Regions from separate parts of the Paenibacillus sp. FSL R5-0517 genome, predicted to be linked through region 3. Evidence: predicted binding sites of a transcription regulator. Region 3 holds the regulator's gene; each other region holds the start of a gene.

Region 1 (7,215 bases), 420 kb from region 3:
TTTTTAGACCAACTGTATGCCAGTCCCCCGTCGTGACCGATATAATATCATGCCAGCTGCTCACGTTGCATTCCCCTTCATTATTTCGCCCCACCGCAACCACGGTGCCATCTGATTTAACCCCAACAGTACGGCACCAACCTGCTGAAATGGTTACGATATCGCGCCATTCGCTTACATTGCATTGATCATGCTTATTCCAACCTATAGCTGTTACCGTACCATCAGATTTAAGACCAACGGTATGAGCATTACCTGTGTTCGTAGCCATATGAACATTACCGGCATCAACGGCGACGATATGGGACCAATCGCTTACATCACATTGACCGTATTTATTATCACCCACGGCTATGACTGTTCCGTCAGATTTAAGAGCGACGGTATGACGGCGACCTGCCGCTACAGTACAGTTACGGAACCCTTCTGTCTCAAACACTGCTACCTTCCGTGAATTGTAGTCCATAACTTTCCTCCCCTCCACCCATTAAAATCTTTCGTTGTTCAACGGTGAGTTACCAACGTACTACTCTTATTCAACGTTGTATTATAATACTCCTGGCTGTCAAGATAATGGAACCATGCCGTGCTATCCAGATATGTTGATACCATTCTTCTGAAGGATAAATTCTTGTTTCGGGACGGAACAATATGGATAAATGTATCTATCTGTATGTAACTGAATCTTGAGTTCTCTCATTTTATATGGTTAATATGCCAATCACAAAATTTAAGACAAAAAATACCGACCCTTCAATTTCAAAGGTCGGTTTACCCAAATCGGGAGAAGAAAACAATGGTTATAGCTGTATTATATCCACCTTATGCCGTTATATACCGTATTCTGCTCTAACTCTATGTTTATCTTGGCATATCAGTAATATCAACGCTCATATGTTCAGTAAGCATTAAGGTCACATCCACTTTCACTTTGCTCCACAATAGAGTCATTTTGTGAAGGTAACCTCTTACCGAATAATTTACTGTTAAACTCAGCTCGGATCTCTCCTCTTCAATGATTTTTATATGATGTTCCTTTAAACTTTGTTTTGACTTGTACATCTCTAAAGCAATTTTCTTTTGAGTACCGTCCAGGTAATCAATATACACCGATTTCATCTTAAAGTTTGAAGCGTATATTTTATGCTTATCTACCTCCAGAGCACCTAAAAGATACGGAAGCTCAACCAGCCTCTTGACGAGTGCAAGTTCCTCAGAAGTTTGTCTCACCGTACACACCTCCTCCTTCTTCAAACTTTACAGTGACCAGTTGATCAAAATCGACCCATTCAAATCCATTTTCCATTTCAATTTTTATTTTTTTTCCAAAGGCACTGACTGAAGTGACGATCCCGTGTATATACCGATTGCCTGACTCATGAAATACTTCAAAGGTGGCTCGCAACGTATAGTTGAGGGACATATCTATATGTTGAGCAATAATCTCCCACTCATCTTCATGAATCAGAGGTTTCGCCTGAACATGAATTTGAGTACGATGCTGTATAATTCGTTCTTTATGTTGTGGAAGCATCATGCGGCTCGATTCCCATAATCCATTGGCCTCCAGTTTTTTGCTCATTTGTAATGCCCCCCAATTTTAGATGCTCGATCGATCGCTTGGCCCGCAGCCGTAATGGAGCTCGCTCGAAGAATGGCAATGTCGCCATATCGATCCTTGATGTTGTCCATCACCTGATCAATGGCTCGTTTCTGCTCTTGATCATCGAAGAAAGATAGTTGATATGTATCCGCATTGGATAATTGAGATAGGGATACGCCTACACGGCGCACAGGTTGCCCATCCCAATGTTGATGGAATATGCGTTTGGCTATTTTGCACACATCAACGGTTATGTTTGTAGGATCAGACAGTTTAACCTGCCTGTGAAAACCGGTTGGGTGATCAAAATCTGCTCCCGATACACTCACAGATATGACACTACCCATCAGCCCCTTTTTACGGGCTCTTCTGCACACTTCTGTACAGATATCGAGAATAACCACTTCAATCTCCCATGCTTCTGTGAAATCTCTGGGCAGGGTCATTCCGTTTCCGATATCCTTTTGTGTATTATGTGTGTTGACCGTTACCGGCGAATTGTCGAGTCCATTGGCAACCCTCCAGATGACTTCTCCATTAACACCCCATTTGCTTCTTAATTTGGAAAGAGGCGTATTCGCCAGGTCTTTAATGGTTCGGATACCCATCTTCCAGAGATGTTTTTCCATTCTTGAGCCAATCCCCCACATATCGCGGATGGGCTTATCTCCAATGTGAAGATGTAACTCCTCTTTCTTTAAGTGAAAAATGCCACCTTCCGCTTTTTTAGCAATCATATCGCAGCACAATTTACTGATAATTTTGTTTTCACCAATGCCCGCTCTGGCGTAAACCCCTGTTTCGTTATAGATTTTGTCTTGAATTTGTTTGGCCAAATCGATTGGATCATTACCAAATAAATGCATAGACCCTGTAAAATCAGCGAATAATTCGTCTATACTGTATGGCTCAACCAGATCGGTGAATTCCTCAATAATGGACATAATTTGGGTGGAAACTTCAATGTATTCTTGCATGTGAGGTCTGACAATGATCAGTTCAGGGCACTTCTGAAGAGACTGCCAGAGTGGTTCTGCGGTAGATACCCCCTTAGCTTTGGCTAATGGACAAGCGGCAAGAATAATGCCAGAACGTCTTGCTGGATCGCCTGCAACGGCGAGAGGTCTATTTTTGTATTGGGGCATTTTTGCCTTTTCGACTGAAGCATAAAAACTCTGCATATCAATGAGCATGATGGTTCGCTGCTTAGTCCACACTGAAATCACTCCTGTACATTTAAGAACGTATGTTTGTATATATTATAAACCGAACATGTGTTCTTTATGCAAGAGGTAAATATTTATATTTGGCATAGGACCAAGTGAAGGATTCAGATCATACTAGGTTACGCTCGCAAAAAAAGTCGCTAAATTAGCGACTTCAATGGGAACATTCTTATCCTTTATGAAATTTCCAGATGCAATAGCGGGAACGGATTACCAGAACCATCGAATTCGGAGCGTCCGATCTGTACAAACCCCATTTTGCTATAGAATTGTGCAGCTCCAGGATTCTGTTCGTTGACATCCACCTTCAGGTGGCGTCCTTTGATCTTGATAGTATGTTCGATCAGCAGACGACCAACTCCCTGTCCATGCTGACTTGGATCGACGAATAACATCTCAATTAAGTTATCTTGCAACCCGATAAAACCGACAGGCTGATGTTCTTTATCTAGAGTTTCCCACACCTCGACTTGCCGTTCCTGTAATACTTTGCTTACCACATCCCGATAGAATTGAATGTGTTGTTCCTCCAAAAATGTATGTGTTGCTCGAACAGCTCTCTCCCAAATCTGAACCAGTCGTTCCTGATCTTGCTCCCGATATGACACAATATCCATCTCAATCTCTCCATCTCTCTTTAGGGCGTGTCTCAAAGCTCGCTGAACTGCATCTTTCACCGCCTTTTCGCCCCCTGCTGCGTCACTTTCCCTTGACGTGCCCCGGCACGCCTGCAGAAAACTTTCTTGCTTGGAACGAAAATTCGGCAAAATCTGCTCCCTTCGGAGTTTTCAGACACGCCCTAGTTAATTTAAATCACTGTTTCTTGCTTAGCTTTTCAATAGCCAGTTCTTCCTCTGTTACGAAGAATATATCGTTCCCCATGTTGCTTTCATAGATAAAATCTCGAAGACTTTTACTGGTATAACCGGAAAAATCACCAATGATCGCAATTTTGGTCTGGTAATTGATGAACTTTTGCAACACTTCACCTGCCAGCCGTGTTTTCAGATCAAAAAACACTTCACTGACAGCAGATTTGTTAACTATAATACGGTGACAATCGGCTTCATATCGAACCGTAGCCATAAAATCGATAGCGGATTGAACATCGGTAATTAATTCTTCATCACTCGTAACGTAAGCAATAGATACTCCATTTTCATTTATTTTTCTGATATTCATGTCTTCTTTTCCCTCATTCCTTATATTGAAGAACCCAATATCTTGATCCAGGTTCACCTTCTTCTACAATAGCTTTCCAGCCTTGCTTTTTATAAAATGTGAGTGCTTTATGATTATCCGAGACACATTTTAATGTGACAGGCGTTCCCAGTTCGACCACGGATTGCTGAAGTAACTGCTTTCCCACCCCTTTGCCGGCAGCACTTGGGTGCACAAACAAATTATGAATAAAGCGGTCAGGTACATATAGTGACGCAAATCCAAGTACTTGATCGTTGTTCTCTGCCAAAAGAATCTGTTCTTCCGATGTATCCCGGTCAAAATCGTCTAGTCTCATCTCATCGGCATTGGCCCAGTGAAAGCTCTCCCGCCGGGAATCCAAATAAATATGTCTCAATTGTGGATAGTCTGCAATACGGGCTTCTCTAATGATCATCCGATCAATCCCCCATTTCCTCTGTGTCATCAATGTCGTTGTTACCTGGAGCCGATCTTTACCATTTGTTTGGCCTGCACACGACCTGCCTGTAACAAGTCATCACTGAACTTCGCATCACTAACTGCCCGTGCCAGTGCAACGGTACCTACCATACTGCTTACCAACGCATAACCATCAGCGGTATTCATCCCAGCCATAGTTGTAATAAACGCGATAAAACGTTGCAACTCCTGCGTGTAAGCTTGTCGAATATCCTCCGATAGTTGGGAAATCTCTCCCGATAAAGCTGGTAAGATACAACCGACTTCCGTCTGATCTCGGTGCAGGGAGCTTAAATAAAAATCAATGACAGCCTCAATCGACGTCTGATCTTCGTTTTTGTTTTTGTCTGCAATGCTCTGTAGCATTGCAATGGTATCACTAATGGCGAAATGACAGGTCTCCATCACAAGCTGATCTTTATTTTCAAAATGGGAGTAAAATCCCCCATGTGTCAGTCCAGCACCTTTCATAATATGTGGAAGACTAATATTCCGCACGCCATGGGTTCGAAATGCTTTGGCCGCACTGGTAATAATATGGTTCCGAACTTTGAGCTTGTGCCCTTTTGGATAAGGCATCCCTACTTCTCCCCCTTATATAAGACTGTATCTGTGAGTGTATTTTAAAATATTATAGTTATCATATTATTTAATGTCAATTCATATATCACCATCTTCAGCAAAGGGAGAGTGATTATAAATGGAGTATTGACTCCCTTAAAATATGATGACTATAATATATTACGATCATCATATTTTAAATTTGGAGGTACGAATCATGAATTTATTAGAAGTCGTAGATACGCTGGTCATTGGATCAGGGCCTGGCGGTTATGTGGCTGCTTTACGTTCGTCACAACTAGGCATGAAAACAGCCATTGTAGAGCGCCAACAGATCGGAGGTGTCTGTACGCATGTAGGCTGTATTCCTTCCAAAGCGCTCATTGCTGAAGCGGAGCGTCTTCATATGCGCAGACAATGGGGAGCTGTTGACGGAGCTTCTTCTTATCAGGAGGCTCAGGTGTTCAAGCAAGCTGTGGTGGATAAGCAGTCTGGAGGGGTTCGGTTTTTACTCAAAACGGCGGGTGTGACTGTTATCGAAGGAGAAGCTAGATTAACTGATGCGAATATCGCTGAAATATATCACGCTGAACAGGGTGCGCGTCGAATAAGCTTTAAGCATCTCATCCTGGCTACCGGTTCCCGTCCGATTGAAATAAGCTCTCTTCCTTACGGCGGACGGATTCTCTCTTCCACTGAGGCGCTATCGCTGCCGCACATTCCAAAGAGTCTCGTTGTGGTTGGCGGCGGTTATATTGGCGTGGAACTGGGTCAGATGTTTGCGAGATTTGGAACTAACGTTACGATGCTCGAGGGCGGTGAACAGATTTTGCCCGGATTCGAGGCAGAGCTTGTTGCACCTGTCGTTCGTCAACTGAAAAAGGACGGGATAACCATCTTAACCGAAGCTAAGGTTACAGGAGCAGATCAAAATACGAGTCATATCGATCTCCACTATATGCGTCAGAATGAACACCATGTTGTTCAAGCTGAATATGCATTAATTACGGTAGGCAGAAAACCGAACACAGATGGAGCCTTGGGTCTTGAACATATAGGTCTGTCCCCTACTCCACAAGGCTTGATTGAGATTGACGAACAGTGCAGAACATCCATCCCGCATATCTATGCCATTGGAGATATTGTTCAAGGCCCTGCTTTGGCTCATAAAGCTTCTTATGAAGCAAAAATTGCAGCAGAAGCGATCGCAGGCAAACCCTCTGTCATCGACTACAAAGCTATTCCGCTCGTTGTGTTCTCTCACCCGGAGATTACGAGCGTTGGTCTTAGCGAAACGGCGTGTAAGCAAAAATCAATTCCTGTTGTCGTTGGCAAATCTGTTTTCTCCATTAATGGCCGTGCACTGGCTCTGAAGGAAACCGAAGGATATGTCAAAATCGTTGCTCACGCTGAGTCTGGCCTTGTATTGGGTGCACAGATTGTCGGGGCTGAAGCATCTACTCTTATATCTGAGCTTTCCCTTGCAATTGAGATGGGAGCAACGGTAGAAGATATAACCATGACCATTCATCCGCATCCAACCCTGGGCGAAATCATCATGGAGGCAGCAGAACAGGCCCATCAGAGAATGGAAAGAAGGTAACCGGAGTCGTTTGATTACTCTTGGAAAATGTGTGTGAACCAACTCTTATCATAATAGAGAGTAATAAGATTAGGGAGAGATCATCTTGAAGTCTAAATGGAGTTTGTATATCGTCATAACTTTGATCATTATTTTGGCAGGCGGTTTGTTGATCACGAAAGGTACAGACGCCGTGAGTCAGGCTGAAAGTAAAAAGCAGGGAATATTGAATACGGAACCTAAAACTGAAGGATTTTATGTTGATCTGTATATTCCGGAATCGCAGATTAACCAGATTCAGGCAGATCAAAAGGTAAACGTTCGTTTTCCATATCTAGAGAATCTTCTTGTAAAGGAAGGTGTGGTTACGTCGATCGCCCCCTCTCCTCAATTCGCCAATCTGCGCATGACGCGGGAAAAAGGCCAAGCAGATCTAAGTATGTTTCTGATCCGGATCTCTATTCCAACAAGTACAGATTTGCTTCCGGGAATGACTGCGGAGGTGCAGCTTGATGAAATCACTGGCTGATGAATGGAAGCACATACGCGGGAGTAAGTGGATCATTATTATTTTTGCTGCC
Region 2 (7,215 bases), 860 kb from region 3:
CTGAGCAGATGCAGCTGGAGTACGCTAAGCAGTTTGTTGGACAGGTACTTGATGTTATTCCCGAAGGTGAAGCCAAGGGTCGTGAGGGAAGTGGCAAGCTGCACGGTTATAGCGACAACTACATTCAGCTGGTCTTTGACGGAACCATGGATATGGTCGGTAAAGTGTGCCGAGTCAAAGTGGTTGAAGCTGGTGTCAACGAGAGTCAGGCTACGCTGGTACGGGTGTTGGAAGAGAATCTGAAGTCCGCCGCGATGTGATCGAGGCGTCAGAAACAAGGATTTCATTTCCTTGGGGAGCTTACCCGGGGAGATGAGGTCCTTCTTTTGCAAAAAATAAGATATTGAAGTCGATGGGGGAGAGTACGATGAACAAAAAAGAAATTTCAGCAGGCGGAGTTGTGTATAGAAAAGGGGAAGACGGACGTCTTCAAATTCAGCTTATCGTAGATCGTTATGGTAAAACAACTCTCGCCAAGGGCAAAATGGAAGATGGAGAAACAATCGAACAGACGGCACTGCGCGAGATTTTGGAAGAGACAGGTATGGTGGGTCGTATTGTAGAGCCAGTTGATATCATTGCATATACGTACCAACATGCAGACTTTGGCCCGGTGGACAAGGAAGTTCATTATTATCTCGTAGAAGCCGAGAGTGGTGATCTACAGCCTCAGATTGAAGAAATCAAAGGTGTGGATTGGTATGCTCCGGAAGAAGCATGGTCCAGACAGCAGCAGAGCGGATATGATAATAACGATGACATCTTGCGTGTAGCACTGAACAAATTGGGCATTAATGTATAACTCACTATAGTTCTAGTCTTGGTTCAGTTAGCCGGGTGTTCTGTGGGTCTGGATAGGCAGATCATCAAGCCACAGGTGACTTCGCCGCGGGGGCGTGGACCGGTGGTTTTTTGTGCCAGATGGGCAAGTAACAGAATGGCAAAGCAAGCAGTGAACTGGTGATGTTAAAAAGGGTCTGGGCATGCGCAATCTGTGCCCCGTTGTCCGCTGACAGCCAGGCCGAAGCTGCATGCAGCTGGCCGATCAGCGGCATAAAGAGCAGCGCTCCCGCAATGTTTAATACAACATGGGAGGCTGCGACAAATTTGCCCGCGGATGCGCCGCCCGCGGCAGCGATCACAGCGGTGATGCAGGTCCCCACGTTGGACCCGATCACAATGGCGATGCCGATCTCCACAGGCAATACCCCTGTGGCTGCGAGCGTAATCGCCATGCTAATGACAGCTGCGCTGCTGTGAATGAGCGCGGTAAGACAGGCACCTGCCAGGAAGCCCCACCACAGGCTGTCGGCCGAGCGGTCGAGAAACCATTGAAATACACCCATGCTCCGCAAGGGTAAGGCAATGGATTGCATCACCTGTATGCCTGTCATGACAAGTGCAAATCCCGCAGCTGCCAGGAAGCTGTACTGGATGTTAAACAAAGTCCGGCGTGTGCTCTCAGGCGCGGCCAGATTGCGTTCACCAAGCACAACAAACATGGCCCAGCCCGTCAGCGACAGGACAAGCAATGGCAGGGAAGCGCGTCCGATCTGCAGTCCCACCAGCTCCGTCGTCAGACAAGTCCCGATGTTGGTACCAAGGATGATGCCGAGTGTGCGTCCATAGGTAATTAATCGGGCATTCGCCAGTCCAATGGTAAGTACGGTGACCGCCGTACTGCTCTGTAACAAGGCCGTTGCACCTGCACTGAAGGCCATGCCTTTCCACGGAGCAGAGGTGGCACGATTGAGCCAACCTGCCAACATGGGCCCTGCCATGCGCTGCAAGGCCGTCTCCATCAGCTTCATGCCACCAAAAAAGATAATAAGCCCATAGAGTAGGGGCAATATCACATCTCTAAACATAGAACATCATTCCTTCCGTCCGGTTCCTTACCTCATCCTATGAGTAAGAAAAGACAACCATGACAAGCCTAAAGGAATTCAGAGGGAACCGGACCATTCCGTTCCCTCATTCAAAATTACGGAATGCGTCTAAATTACCCGCCCCAATTCGAAAGATACGGTGATTCGTGCAAACGTAGCGAAGAAGACGAAATTGTTACCGAAGAAGCGAAGCGCTCGCCTTTATCCCCGGATTTTCCCTTTAAAGAAGGGAATCAAAAAAATCTGGAGACAACAGCGATCGGAAGATCGATTCGTAACCGAAACGCCACCTACGCGCCGCACCAAACCTGTCTTTTGAACTATTAAATAAAAGGAAGTGGATCTACCTTGCCATCAGTTACACTCGAACGCAGTCGCAAAAAGCGGCTTGAACATGCACATCCATGGATTTTTAACAACGAAATTGCCTCGGTTGACGGAAACCCGGAGCCGGGAGATCTGGTCAATGTATTGAATCATCAAGGTCGCTATCTGGCGACAGGTTATTACAATCCCGCATCTCAGATCACGGTAAGGGTTGTAGCTTATCAACCCCTGGAGTCCGAACAGATGGATACGGCATTCTTTGTAGCGCGTTTTCGCGATTGCTTGCGTCATCGGGAACGTTTTATCCAGGATGGAGAAGCGTACCGTCTCGTTTATGGGGAAGCTGATTTTCTGCCCGGATTGATCGTTGACCGATTCGGTAGCATCCTCGTTGTACAGTTGCTTACACTTGGCATGGATCGTTGCCGTGAAGCCATCGTTCAAGCACTCATTGAAGTGATGCAGCCTGAAGGCATATATGAGCGCAGTGACGTCTCAATTCGTGAACTGGAAGGTTTGGAGCAGACCAAAGGTCCACTGTATGGAGAATGCCCAAGACATGTCACCGTTACCGAGAATGGACTACTCATTAAAGTCGATATCGTGGAAGGACAGAAGACAGGTTACTTCTTCGACCAACGTGAGAATCGTGCAGCGATCGAACCGCTTATGAAGGGTTGGGGCTATAAGAGTGGAATCACACTCCAAACGACTGAGCAGGACGGCACAGAGCAGCTCTTGCCTGTGAATAAAAGCGGTAAGGTAGTTACATTCCCTTATTGGGATGGTGCCACCGTACTGGAGTGCTTCTCACACACGGGCAGCTTCACGTTAAATGCTTGCAAATATGGAGCCAAGAAAGTGACTTGTCTTGATATATCGGAGCATGCCATTGAAAGTGCACGAACGAATGTCGAACTGAATGGTTTCACCGACCGTGTCGAATTCGTAGTTGCCGATGCATTCCAGTACTTGCGTGAACAAGTGAAAGGACTGGATGAACGTACTGCACGTGCGCGTGCTGGCGAACAAAAAGTAGATACTTCCAAAGCGCTTGCAGCTGGCGGTAAAACGTTTGATGTAGTGATCCTCGATCCCCCAGCGTTTGCCAAGACGAAATCAGCAGTCAAAGGCGCATGCCGTGGATATAAGGATATCAACCTGCAAGGAATGAAACTGGTCAATGAGGGCGGATATTTGGTAACCGCCAGCTGTTCATACCACATGCGTCCAGACCTCTTCCTGGATACGATTGCTGATGCAGCGGAAGATGCTGGCAAAGTGCTTCGTCTAATCGACTGGAAGGCTGCAGGTAAGGACCACCCGCAAATTTTGGGCGTGGATGAAGGACATTACCTCAAATTTGCTATTTTCGAGGTGCGTAGCAAAAAGAATTAGAGAAGTCTCTTTTTACTTTTTTTAATCCTTCGTGAGATAAAGTGAAGTTTAAATGAATGATACTTTCGGTTAACAGTCCGCAGTGTGAACAGCTGCGGGCTTTTTGCCGTGTTAACGGAGAGAATCTCCGGTTTTACCGGATAGTGGCAAACGTATGTTCCGAACCAAGTCAGATATGTTATACTGGGAATTAAAATCTTGTACGTGTGGTTTGGAGGATTAGACATGTCCGTTCGTTTTCTTATTGGCCGGGCAGGCAGCGGCAAAAGCTCGCTGATTACCCGGGAAATTACATCCTTACTTCAAAAGGAGCCGCAAGGTAAACCTTTGATTTTACTCGTTCCCGAACAGAGTTCCTTTCGAACAGAGCAGGCATTGGTGTCTTCTGGAGCAATTAAAGGTACCATGCGTGCAGAAGTGCTCGGCTTTCGCCGATTAGCTTACCGCATAATGCAGGAAGCAGGCGGTTCTGCTCGTATTCCAATCGGAGCCGAAGGCAAAAAGATGCTGCTCTATAAGGTCATCCAGCGTCGTAAGGAAGAATTGAAGCTGTTTGGTGCATCTGGCAGCCAGCTGGGTTTTATAGGCGAATTAAATGACTTATATAGTGAGTTTAAACGTTATGAAGTTGATCCATCTTTGCTGGAAGAAGGGTTGTCTGGAGGGTATACCTCATCCTCTTCGCCAATTCTGGAGGACAAGTTGCATGACTTGAATCTGATCTATCGTGACTATGAACAGGAACTGACCAATTTATATATTGATGATGAAGATACGTTGACCGAACTGACAGAGCGCCTGTCTGAAAGTACATTGCTGCAGGATGCTCAGATCTGGATTGATGGTTTTCAGGGATTCACGCCACAGGAGATGAGTGTGATCGGTCGCCTGATGTTGCAGTGCTCTTCCGTGACGATTGCACTGACATTGGATCGTCAATATGATCACGGCGCACTGCCTGGAGAACTGGAACTGTTCTATCCAACGGCAAGTGCATATGCGCGTTTGAAAGGGATGGCTGAAGAACTGGGTGTACCGAGGGATATCACCGTGCTAGATTCGGAGATTCCACCTAGATACAAGGATCGTCCGGGACTTGCTCATCTGGAGGCTGGTTTTGACCGCCGAATTCGTTGGAAAGGTGATGGTACTGATTCAGGAATCCGCCTAGTTGCAGCGGAGAACCGACGAGCTGAGATGGAGGGAGCACTCCGTGAGATGCGGCGTCTGGCGCAAAACGAAGGTGCGCGTTATCGGGATATGGCAGTACTTGTTCGTCAGTTGGATACCTACGCTGATATAGCTGAACCGCTATTCAGGGACTATGGTGTACCTGTCTTTCTGGACCGCAGAAGAAATGAACTTCATCACCCATTATCCGAATTTATCCGTTCCGCACTGGATATTGTTCGGCGCCACTGGCGTTACGAGGATGTATTTCGCTGTGTCAAAACGGATCTGCTGCTTCCGCGTGATGGTTCCATCACTCGTGAAGATATGGACCAACTTGAGAATTATGTGCTGGCTTGTGGTATTCATGGGTATCGCTGGACTGACGGCAAGCCGTGGAAGTATGTACCCAGCCTGTCGCTGGAAGACAATGGTCAGGATGGCCGTAGTCGTGGACGGGACCAAATGCTTTCTTTAATGGAGCGTTGTCGAGCGGTCATTACAGATGCCTTGGGTGCTTTTGAGAAACGGATGAAAAAAGCAAAGACAGCCAAAGCTCAATGCGAGGCACTATACAGACTGCTGGAAGAGGCCGAGATTCCATGGAAGCTGGAACAGATGTCTGCTGAAGCTAAGACTCAAGGTGACCCAGAACGGTCGAGAGAACATCGGCAGATGTGGGGAGCTGTGCTGGATCTATTGGATCAGATGGTAGATATGATGGGCAATGAACGGTTGGATATCACTCTGTTTGCCGGGATGATTGAGACCGGATTAACGGAACTGAAGCTGGGTCTGGTACCACCCGCACTTGATCAGGTATTGGTTGGTTCCATGGACCGTACACGTCTTCAGGATATCAAATATGTATTTATCCTTGGTGCAGTTGATGGTGAATTGCCAGCTGTACCTCAGGATGATGGCGTATTAACGGAACTGGAGAGAGCGTTATTGACGGAAAGAGGTGTAGCGCTTGGACCAGGTGCAACGAGGCAAATGTTGGATGAACGTTTTCTGATCTATACGGCACTTACAGCGGCAAGCAACCAATTGTGGTTGAGTTACCCGGTTGCTGATGATGAGGGAAAAGCACTGCTTCCTTCCGAGATTGTCCGCCATGTACGGAAAATGTTTGGTCTACAAGAACAGCCATTGCTTGCCCAACCACCGGTTGTGAACTCGGAAGAATCCCATTGGTCGTATGTCACCCATCCGGGTCAGAGTCTGTCTGCGCTCATTGGACAATTGCGTAAATGGCGTCGCGGAGAAGACATCCCTGAAATGTGGTGGGCGGTCTACAATTGGCATGTATCTCAGGAGACAAGCAGACCTCAGCTGGAACGGTTGATGGGATCAATCTTTTATCGTAATCGGGCATTGCCACTACGTACAGCCACCAGTCGCAGATTGTATGGCACAGAGGTAAGGACGAGTGTCTCGCGAATGGAGCGGTTCGTAGCTTGTCCATTCTCCCATTTTGCTTCGCACGGGCTGCGTCTCAAAGAAAGGCAATTGTACCGCCTTCAGGCTCCTGATATCGGACAATTATTTCATGCTGCACTAAGCCAGCTGGCTATGCGGTTGCGCGAAGAAAATCGTAGTTGGGGCAGTTTGACTCCAGACCAATGCCGTCAGGAAGCCGAGCAAACGGTGGAGCAGATTGCTCCACAGCTGCAAGGGGAGATTTTGTTAAGCACCAAGCGATACGGTTATATTTTCCGCAAATTGAAGGACATTGTTAGCCGGGCATCTGTTATTCTCGGGGAACAGTCCAGACGTGGAAGTTTTGAACCGATTGGGTTGGAGCTTGATTTTGGACCGGATAAAACACTGCCGCCACTGCGTTTTGAACTGGAGAACGGCTGTGTGATGGAAATCGTGGGTCGGATTGACCGTGTGGATGTAGCAGAAGGCGAGAATGGTCTGCTCCTCCGTGTCATTGACTATAAGTCGAGCCAGACGGACCTCAAGCTGCATGAAGTGTACTATGGTCTGTCATTGCAGATGCTCACCTATCTGGAGGTGCTGCTTAGTGCTGCCGAGGAATGGCTTGGAGAAACGGCGATGCCTGGAGGAACGCTGTATTTCCATGTGCATAACCCGCTGTTGCAATCCGCAAACGGTATGACATCGGAGCAAGCCGGACAAGAACTGCTGAAACGGTTCAAAATGAAAGGTCTGCTGCTGGCGGACCGGGATGCTATCGCGCAAATGGACAATACCCTGGATAAGGGATATTCGGCCATAATTCCGGTTGCTCTTAAAGCAGATGGCAGCTTTTATAGCAGCGCCGCTGTAGCTACGCCAGAGCAATGGGATACGCTGCTTGCTTCAGTTCGCAGTAACATCCGCGAGATTGGTACCCGGATTACGGATGGGGATGTGGCGATTGAGCCTTATCGTATTCAGCAGGAAGTGGCATGCACGTTCT
Region 3 (7,215 bases):
TTGCTCCCCAACCCATACCCTGCCATACCTCAGAAGTGATATAGATTGTTCGAAACCACTCCGCCCGCTGCATAAAAGGAATATTGTCTCCAGTGAAGAAAGCTACCAGTCCATTAATGGAACCATTCACTGCTGTCAGTTGCAGGATCATACCCGCCACGATAACGATGGACAGAAAATGAGGCAGATATGACGCGGTTTGAACAAACTTTTTGAATCGTTTACTCTTCACTTCGTTAAGCATCAAGGCAAAAATGATTGGAACCGGGAATGTAAAGAGCAAACCGAGTCCGCCCAACATCAGCGTGTTACCAAATACTCTCCAGAAGGTAGGGTCCTCAATGAACATTTTGAAGTATCTTAACCCAACCCACGTTTCTCCAAATATACTTCCTCCGGGAACAAAGCGTCTGAACGCAATTACATTTCCGATCATCGGCCCATATTTAAAAATAAGGAGATAGATGATGGGAAGGATTAATAGTGAATACAACTGCCAGTCTTTGCGGAACAAAGTTGCTGCCGTTCGTAATCTGCTTTCTTTACGTAAAGATGTCATGGTTAACGTTGTTTTAGCGGTTTCCGACTCCATGTGTTTTCACTCCAATCCAGGACTTGATAGATATAAACTATTTCATGAGCAATTCCCATCGCTTCTTTGGTAGAAAACAACCAATCCTTCAATTTCACCCCCACCACGAAATAGAGTACAGCCCAATGTAAGCGATATCATTTTGATATTTTATGTAAAATCACTCAATCCAAGGTGCTTCACATCATGCATTAGCACTTAATAATTGGTGTGATCTCCAAATCGAAAGAAGGTCTTCGAAGTGTATAAAGCGCTTACAACAAATAAGAAATAATTAGCAACAACCCTCGCTTCCATTCAAATGAATTCAAATGAATTAAGTCAAAAGAAATTGCTCAGAATAATCTAAATACTAGTCATACTAGTATGTTAGTTATATTTTAATCCAGCTCCCCCCTAATTTCAATAACTTTTAGCAAAATAAATGGAAATCTCATTTAACAAGGCAACTTAGTTAATTTACTCAAATTAAAAAAACATTGGTAACTTCAAGAACGATATCATCGTTCATTGAAGCTTCCAATGTTTCATAGTGCTGAGGAAAGATGTTATGGCTGATTTGCTCAGAACTTAGCAATAAGTTGATCTAATTCGGATAAATGCGTAATTTCATGGTCAGGCGCATACGTTTCATTGTTGGTCTTATGCTCACGGTTAATCCATACGGCTTGGATGCCTGCTGATAGAGCACCACGAATATCCGTCGTCAACTTGTCCCCAACCATCATGCTCTCTTCGGGTTTAACACCCAGTTTACTCAAAGCATGCTCGAATATGGACGGATCTGGTTTTCCTTTTCCAAAGTTACCCGAGATAACAATCTCATCAAAGAAAGGAGTCAATTCAGGTACACCATCCAACTTCTCTTGTTGCAAAGCAGGACAACCGTTCGTTAACAGCAAAAGTTTGTATTTCCCTTGTAATTGACGCAAAGTATCCATCGTTTCTTCGTACACATGAGGTCTGGATCTACGTTCTACTCCAAACTGCACGGCCAGTTGTTCAGCAAGATCTTCCCGATCTATACCCAACTTCAACAAGCCACGACGCCAGGATTCTTTACGATAAGCTGGAGCAAGTTGTTCCAACTGACGGAACTCAGCTTGATCCCCACCAGTAAAGTTGGCCCAAAGGCCTTCAAACGGATTGATTCCAATCATTTTGGTAAAAGGAAAGGTCTCATAAGATTCATACAGTGCACGTGCCTCGTTACGAACAGCTTCTTCAAGTTCCTCCGGTTTGACCCCAGTCTCTTGTGCTGCAATTAGACAAGTCTCATGAAATGCTTCTCGAACACTGCGCTCATCCCACAATAAAGTATCATCCAGGTCGAACAAAATCGCTTTTAACGCCATTCCGATCATCTACCCCTTTATGCAATAATTACTTATCGATCGTTTCCACGGTGATCTGGTGTGCTTTTGCAAACTTCAGCAAACGTTCTGCAATCGCATCTGTATCGTAACGATTCAATAACTTGGTGAACACCCATCTTTTCCCGCGACTTTTATGTTCGATAACAACTGTGCCTGGTTCAATTCTGAATTTGACAATATCTTCAACCCCGATTGAACGTTCACGATTACCCTTTGTCGTTATAATCCGATTACTGCTGATCTTGATGTATGGACGACGAAGCATGAAGATGACTGCCAAAAATACGTAAAGCAGCATCGTCACCCAGTCCCAGGTTGTCATCGGAGCTTGCACAAGGAACGTGCTCATAAACAGATACAAAAAGGCGAGACCGATCAAAAATATAGGGAACAAAAGGCTACGTCCCTTAAAGACTTCTTCACCTGGTGTACCTGTGATGGGCTGACCACTTTTTTTGCGTTGCTGATTTAACTGCTTGGAATTTTTCTTAACCGTTCTCTCGAACGAACGCGACATGAGAATCCCCCTTATGTGTCTTTGTATCGGCTTACATAACTGTAAACCAACATTTCCCCCTATAAATTGCATACTCAGAATAACAGGAAGAAACCTAAATATCATAATGATATCATTAGGTTTCGTTAGTGTTTGAGTTTGCCTTGGTGGCCTTTGTCATTCTCATCATCAACAATCTCAATGGTATCCAGTTGTTGTCTGAAATTGCTGCGAATATTACTCAAATAAATCTCTCTTAGCTCGGCACGTTCAGCAAGTTCTTCCGCCGACAATCCAGTGGACTTTTGCTTACGAGCCAATTCGTTAATACGTGCTACCAGACTATCTATATCCAAGCTTGTCCCCTCCAAAAATACAAAGTCATATTAACTTTGCCATGATAAAGGCTGCTTGTCAAGCTGACACGCGTTAACTCTCATTGATGTGCTTTTATTCTGCGAATTGCGGTAGAGTTAGTACTTGTCCCACTTGGATCGAAGTCGCTTGAAGTTGATTCACTTTCTTAATTGCTTCTATATATATACGTGTATCCATATTAGTCGGTTTATGTTCCAAAGAAATACTCCATAATGTTTCCCCTTGTGAAACGGCTATCTTTCCTCCAGGCAGAACATCATTCTCATTGCCAGCAAATACCGTTAATACAGTGCTACATCCAATAAATATAATCAAAGAAGTGATGGCTACCTTTAATATCCATGAAGAAATCTTGAAACGCGCTAAAACCTTCTTGTAGTTCCCTATGTTAGACTTCACCAGTTCCGAATTCATCGGTTCATAAATACTTTGATAAGTTGAATATCTCATTAAATACCCGCCTCCAAACGTTTGTTCCTATCTATTGAAATCAATATAACACGAACACTTGTTTTGTTCAATAGATTTTTAGAACAATTGTTCGCTTATTTTTTGAAGGAGAAATATCTTAATTCAAACCCTTCTGCGAAGCATTTGCAGTATTTTGCTCTCACTTTTGAACAAATTCTGTTTTATAAGTTAAAAAACACTGATTATATGCCATTTTATTTAGAACTTATGTTTGTACGAACGGAGGTTCTATGTTATAATTTTCCCAAACGTTACTAAAATGGGGTTGATACGGTATGTCGAAGATATCCAGCAGGCAGCAGGCAATTCTGGAATTTATACGAAATGAAGTCCGGTTGAAGGGGTATCCTCCTTCCGTACGGGAAATTGGTGAAGCTGTTGGACTGGCTTCCAGCTCAACAGTACATGGACATTTGGATCGCCTGGAGAAAAAAGGTTTGATCCGACGCGACCCTACCAAGCCAAGAGCCATTGAGCTTTTGAGCCAGGAAGAATCTGAGCATTCTCATCAATTTGCTCATAGCGTTGCACGTATTCCTGTCGTTGGTAAGGTTACAGCCGGAGTTCCAATTACTGCAACCGAGAACATTGAAGACTACTTCCCTCTTCCTACACATTATGTAGGTGAACAGAAAGTGTTTATGCTTTCGGTAGTCGGAGATAGTATGGTGGAAGCAGGAATCGTTAACGGAGATTACGTTATTGTCCGTCAACAGCAAACTGCTGATAACGGTGATATCGTAGTGGCAATGACTGAAGACGATGAAGCTACAGTGAAAACGTTCTATAAAGAGAAAGATCATATTCGCCTTCAACCGGAGAATGCGACCTTCGAGCCTTTACGTTTGAAACACGTTAGTATTCTGGGTAAAGTCATTGGCCTTTTCCGAGATATTCATTAATAACTAACCTGAGTAACAAAACTAGATGCAATACACTGAATACAAAAAGAGGTTGCCCTGATGAACAGGACAACCTCTTTTTATGTTTATATTGTTTTATCTGCTAATTATTCACTGCGTTTCAGAACACTCTTGTGATGCGAGAACACATCAAAGCTCTGTTGTCCGTGATATGAGCCCATACCACTCTCTCCTACACCACCAAACGGAAGATAATGCGAAGTCATATGAGAAAGCGTGTCATTAATACATCCCCCACCGAAGGAAACTTGATTCAGCACCTGATCCTGTAGTTGCTCATCCTGTGTGAAGAGATATAGTGCCAATGGTTTTGGCCGGCGAACAATCTCATCCAGCACGGGATTCAGGTCGCTGTACGTAAATATGGGAAGAATCGGACCAAAGATCTCTTCTTGCATGACAGGTGAATCCCAGTTCACATCTCCAAGTACAGTCGGCTCAATCAGCAACTGCTCACGCACAGACCGTCCACCTATCAGCGTTTTGCCATCTGTAAGAAATTTCGACAACCGATCAAAGTTACGCGCGTTGACAATATGCGGGAAATCAGCATTCTGTAACACATCATCCCCAAATTTATCTTTGACCTCTGCGCCAATCAGATTAATCAATTCATCATGAACTTGTTCATGCACAAGCAAGTAATCCGGAGCAACACATGTTTGCCCTGCATTCAGGAACTTACCACGAACAATACGCTGAGCTACCAGCTTCAGATCTGCGTCACTATGGACAATAGCAGGACTCTTACCGCCTAATTCAAGAGTTACAGGAGTCAGGTGCTCCGCAGCTGCCCTCATAACAATGCGACCAACACCCGTACTGCCTGTGAAGAAAATATAATCAAACTTCTCTTTCAACAATGCTGTGCTGGCTTCGACTTCCCCTTCCATAACGGCAATATACTTTTGAGGAAAGATCTCCTGAATAAGATCATACGTCAGACGAGATACGGCTGGTGTTAATTCAGAAGGCTTGATAACTGCACAGTTACCGGCTGCAATTGCTCCAATCAGTGGACCAAACGCCAGTTGGAAAGGATAGTTCCAAGGTGCAATAATAAGAGCCACTCCGTATGGTTCAGGGTAAATGGTGCTCACCCCATCCGGCATAGCTGAATTGGTTGGGACTTGTTTTGGCGCAGCCCATTCCTCCAGATGTTCTAATGCAAAATCCAATTCACCCAGAACAATGCGAATCTCGGAACCGTAAGCTTCGGCCTCGGATTTGTTCAGATCCGCCCGAAGTGCATCTTGAATCCGTTGCTGATACTTTTCGATTCCTTTTCTAAGCTGTTGAAGTGCATTAATCCGATACTCAATATTTTTAGTTTGTCCTGTATAAAAAAATGTACGTTGTTCTGTCACCAATTGTTTTGCCTGATCCATATTAACATCTCCAATTAATTATTTAAAATTAAATTGCTCAAAATTCAATTAAAGTATACCTCTTCTATATGAAACTATCAACATAATATTGAAACTTTAATTTGAAACTTTCTGAAATTTGGCAGGAATTTAATAGAACAGAGTTAAAAGTCCCTTTTGTTTCATGACTATCAGAATTTACAGGAAGCTTGATTTAAACTTTTGCTGCCCACAATTTAATGCACTTTAGAAAGAGTCCTAATTTCAGTTTTTTTTCATAGATTACTAGATAAATAATAATGGTTTTTCGCTACAACAATTATGAAGTGATACAATTCATTAAATTGAGAGGTTTATTAACCATATATAAAAAACTCTCCTTTCATTAATGATAAGAGAGTTTTTAGGATTATCTATCGGTGAAAGTATGTATTTTGTTAGTTATATGTAAGCCTTGGTTACAGACAAACACAGAAATGCTATGTGGATGACCAAGAATGCTTTAGGGGACAATTGGGGGCATTTTGGGGGCACTTTGATTTTTCTTTAAATGTTTAGGGATTTGCCCACAAAAAGAAAAACCCCTCAGCGCTAGAGCGCCAAGGGATTGAGCTATTAGTACAAAGTGATATATTGATCGCGTTCCCATTGGTGGACTTGTGTTCTATTTATGTTCCATGCTTTCAAAGTGAATCATCCACCATCGGAAATCGGCTTAAAACAAGTATTATCAGTGATCAGCTTTTCAAAACTAATCATAATTATTCAGACTTTTGTGGGCATTTTGTGGGCGCTTTTGTGGGCGCCCTTTTTTTCTTATTATAATGAAGAAACACGTTTCAAATATCCACTTTGATTGTATTACTACTCTGACATATGACGCTGGTTAATCAAAAATCTCCTAATTAAAATAATATGCTTATACAGATATTATAAAGTATAAGCTCGCAATTCTAAAGCGATACAATCTCATTAATTAACAGAGACAATTTCGGCTAAAGAAACCCAATCCTCCAACATCATCTTTATTTCACACCGTGCTGAGTTTAATCCCACAGCTACTCCTGATATCGGCTCTTCGAAGAAAGGGTTAAATAATATCAATTCAACATTACTACTTCTATTATAAGAGTCAACAAGTACTTCACTGATCCGTTGCATTTCCTGATCGTCCAGTTCCGGCTTACCACGTCTCTTCTGTTGCTCACACTGAGCCAACCATGCCTCTCTATGTCCAGGCATAATCATTCTGGATGTATCATACAACCCGTTATACTTCAGTCTGCTACGCATGACAAGCTCCCCCTTAATATTGAGTCCAATAGTCAATGTTCCCAGAAGGTGGTGTGTGGTCTACCTTAGGACGTTCTCCCTCACGTTCCCACCCTTCCAGTATCACTATGTTGGCCGTGTCAGACTTATCTTCCCAATGTATGTATTCCGCAACCACAAGAGCGTCCAGAGCAGCCATTACGTCTGGCTTATACTTACCCGTTTTGACAGTCAGTTCGTGGATCGTGGGAAATCTCCGCCGTCCACCTTTGTAGTTGTACAAGATCCTCAGTACCTTGCGTTGAAAATCCGTCAACATTTTAAGTCCCCTTAAGCTGTT

The links. Region 3 encodes LexA, which represses DNA repair genes until DNA is damaged. Its sites were predicted from a motif close to CGAACATATGTTCG; they were not measured.
Region 1: a site for LexA is predicted at 2,843-2,856, ahead of MKX40_RS15925 (DNA polymerase IV). Genes of this name have one in related genera too.
Region 2: a site for LexA is predicted at 3,762-3,775, ahead of addB (helicase-exonuclease AddAB subunit AddB). Genes of this name have one in related genera too.

The regions. Positions count from the first base shown of each region.
Region 1 covers NZ_CP150235.1:3,600,374-3,607,588, reverse strand. The annotation lists gene MKX40_RS15940 (chromosome condensation regulator) at 1-466, opposite strand, end outside; gene MKX40_RS15935 (hypothetical protein) at 862-1,230, opposite strand; gene MKX40_RS15930 (YolD-like family protein) at 1,214-1,582, opposite strand; gene MKX40_RS15925 (DNA polymerase IV) at 1,579-2,796, opposite strand; gene MKX40_RS15920 (acetyltransferase) at 3,006-3,506, opposite strand; gene MKX40_RS15915 (DUF4180 domain-containing protein) at 3,643-4,011, opposite strand; gene MKX40_RS15910 (GNAT family N-acetyltransferase) at 4,025-4,447, opposite strand; gene MKX40_RS15905 (TetR/AcrR family transcriptional regulator) at 4,489-5,070, opposite strand; gene lpdA (dihydrolipoyl dehydrogenase) at 5,270-6,655, shown strand; gene MKX40_RS15895 (HlyD family efflux transporter periplasmic adaptor subunit) at 6,741-7,163, shown strand; gene MKX40_RS15890 (ABC transporter permease) at 7,147-7,215, shown strand, end outside.
Region 2 covers NZ_CP150235.1:4,888,744-4,895,958, reverse strand. The annotation lists gene mtaB (tRNA (N(6)-L-threonylcarbamoyladenosine(37)-C(2))-methylthiotransferase MtaB) at 1-260, shown strand, start outside; gene MKX40_RS21770 (NUDIX domain-containing protein) at 368-802, shown strand; gene MKX40_RS21765 (Na/Pi symporter) at 867-1,868, opposite strand; gene MKX40_RS21760 (class I SAM-dependent rRNA methyltransferase) at 2,238-3,614, shown strand; gene addB (helicase-exonuclease AddAB subunit AddB) at 3,840-7,215, shown strand, end outside.
Region 3 covers NZ_CP150235.1:4,024,015-4,031,229, forward strand. The annotation lists gene MKX40_RS17685 (ABC transporter permease subunit) at 1-592, opposite strand, end outside; gene MKX40_RS17690 (HAD family hydrolase) at 1,156-1,947, opposite strand; gene MKX40_RS17695 (hypothetical protein) at 1,976-2,485, opposite strand; gene MKX40_RS17700 (DUF896 domain-containing protein) at 2,611-2,820, opposite strand; gene MKX40_RS17705 (LysM peptidoglycan-binding domain-containing protein) at 2,915-3,292, opposite strand; gene lexA (transcriptional repressor LexA) at 3,589-4,215, shown strand; gene MKX40_RS17715 (aldehyde dehydrogenase) at 4,323-5,624, opposite strand; gene MKX40_RS17720 (YolD-like family protein) at 6,576-6,896, opposite strand; gene MKX40_RS17725 (hypothetical protein) at 6,910-7,194, opposite strand; gene MKX40_RS17730 (hypothetical protein) at 7,206-7,215, opposite strand, start outside.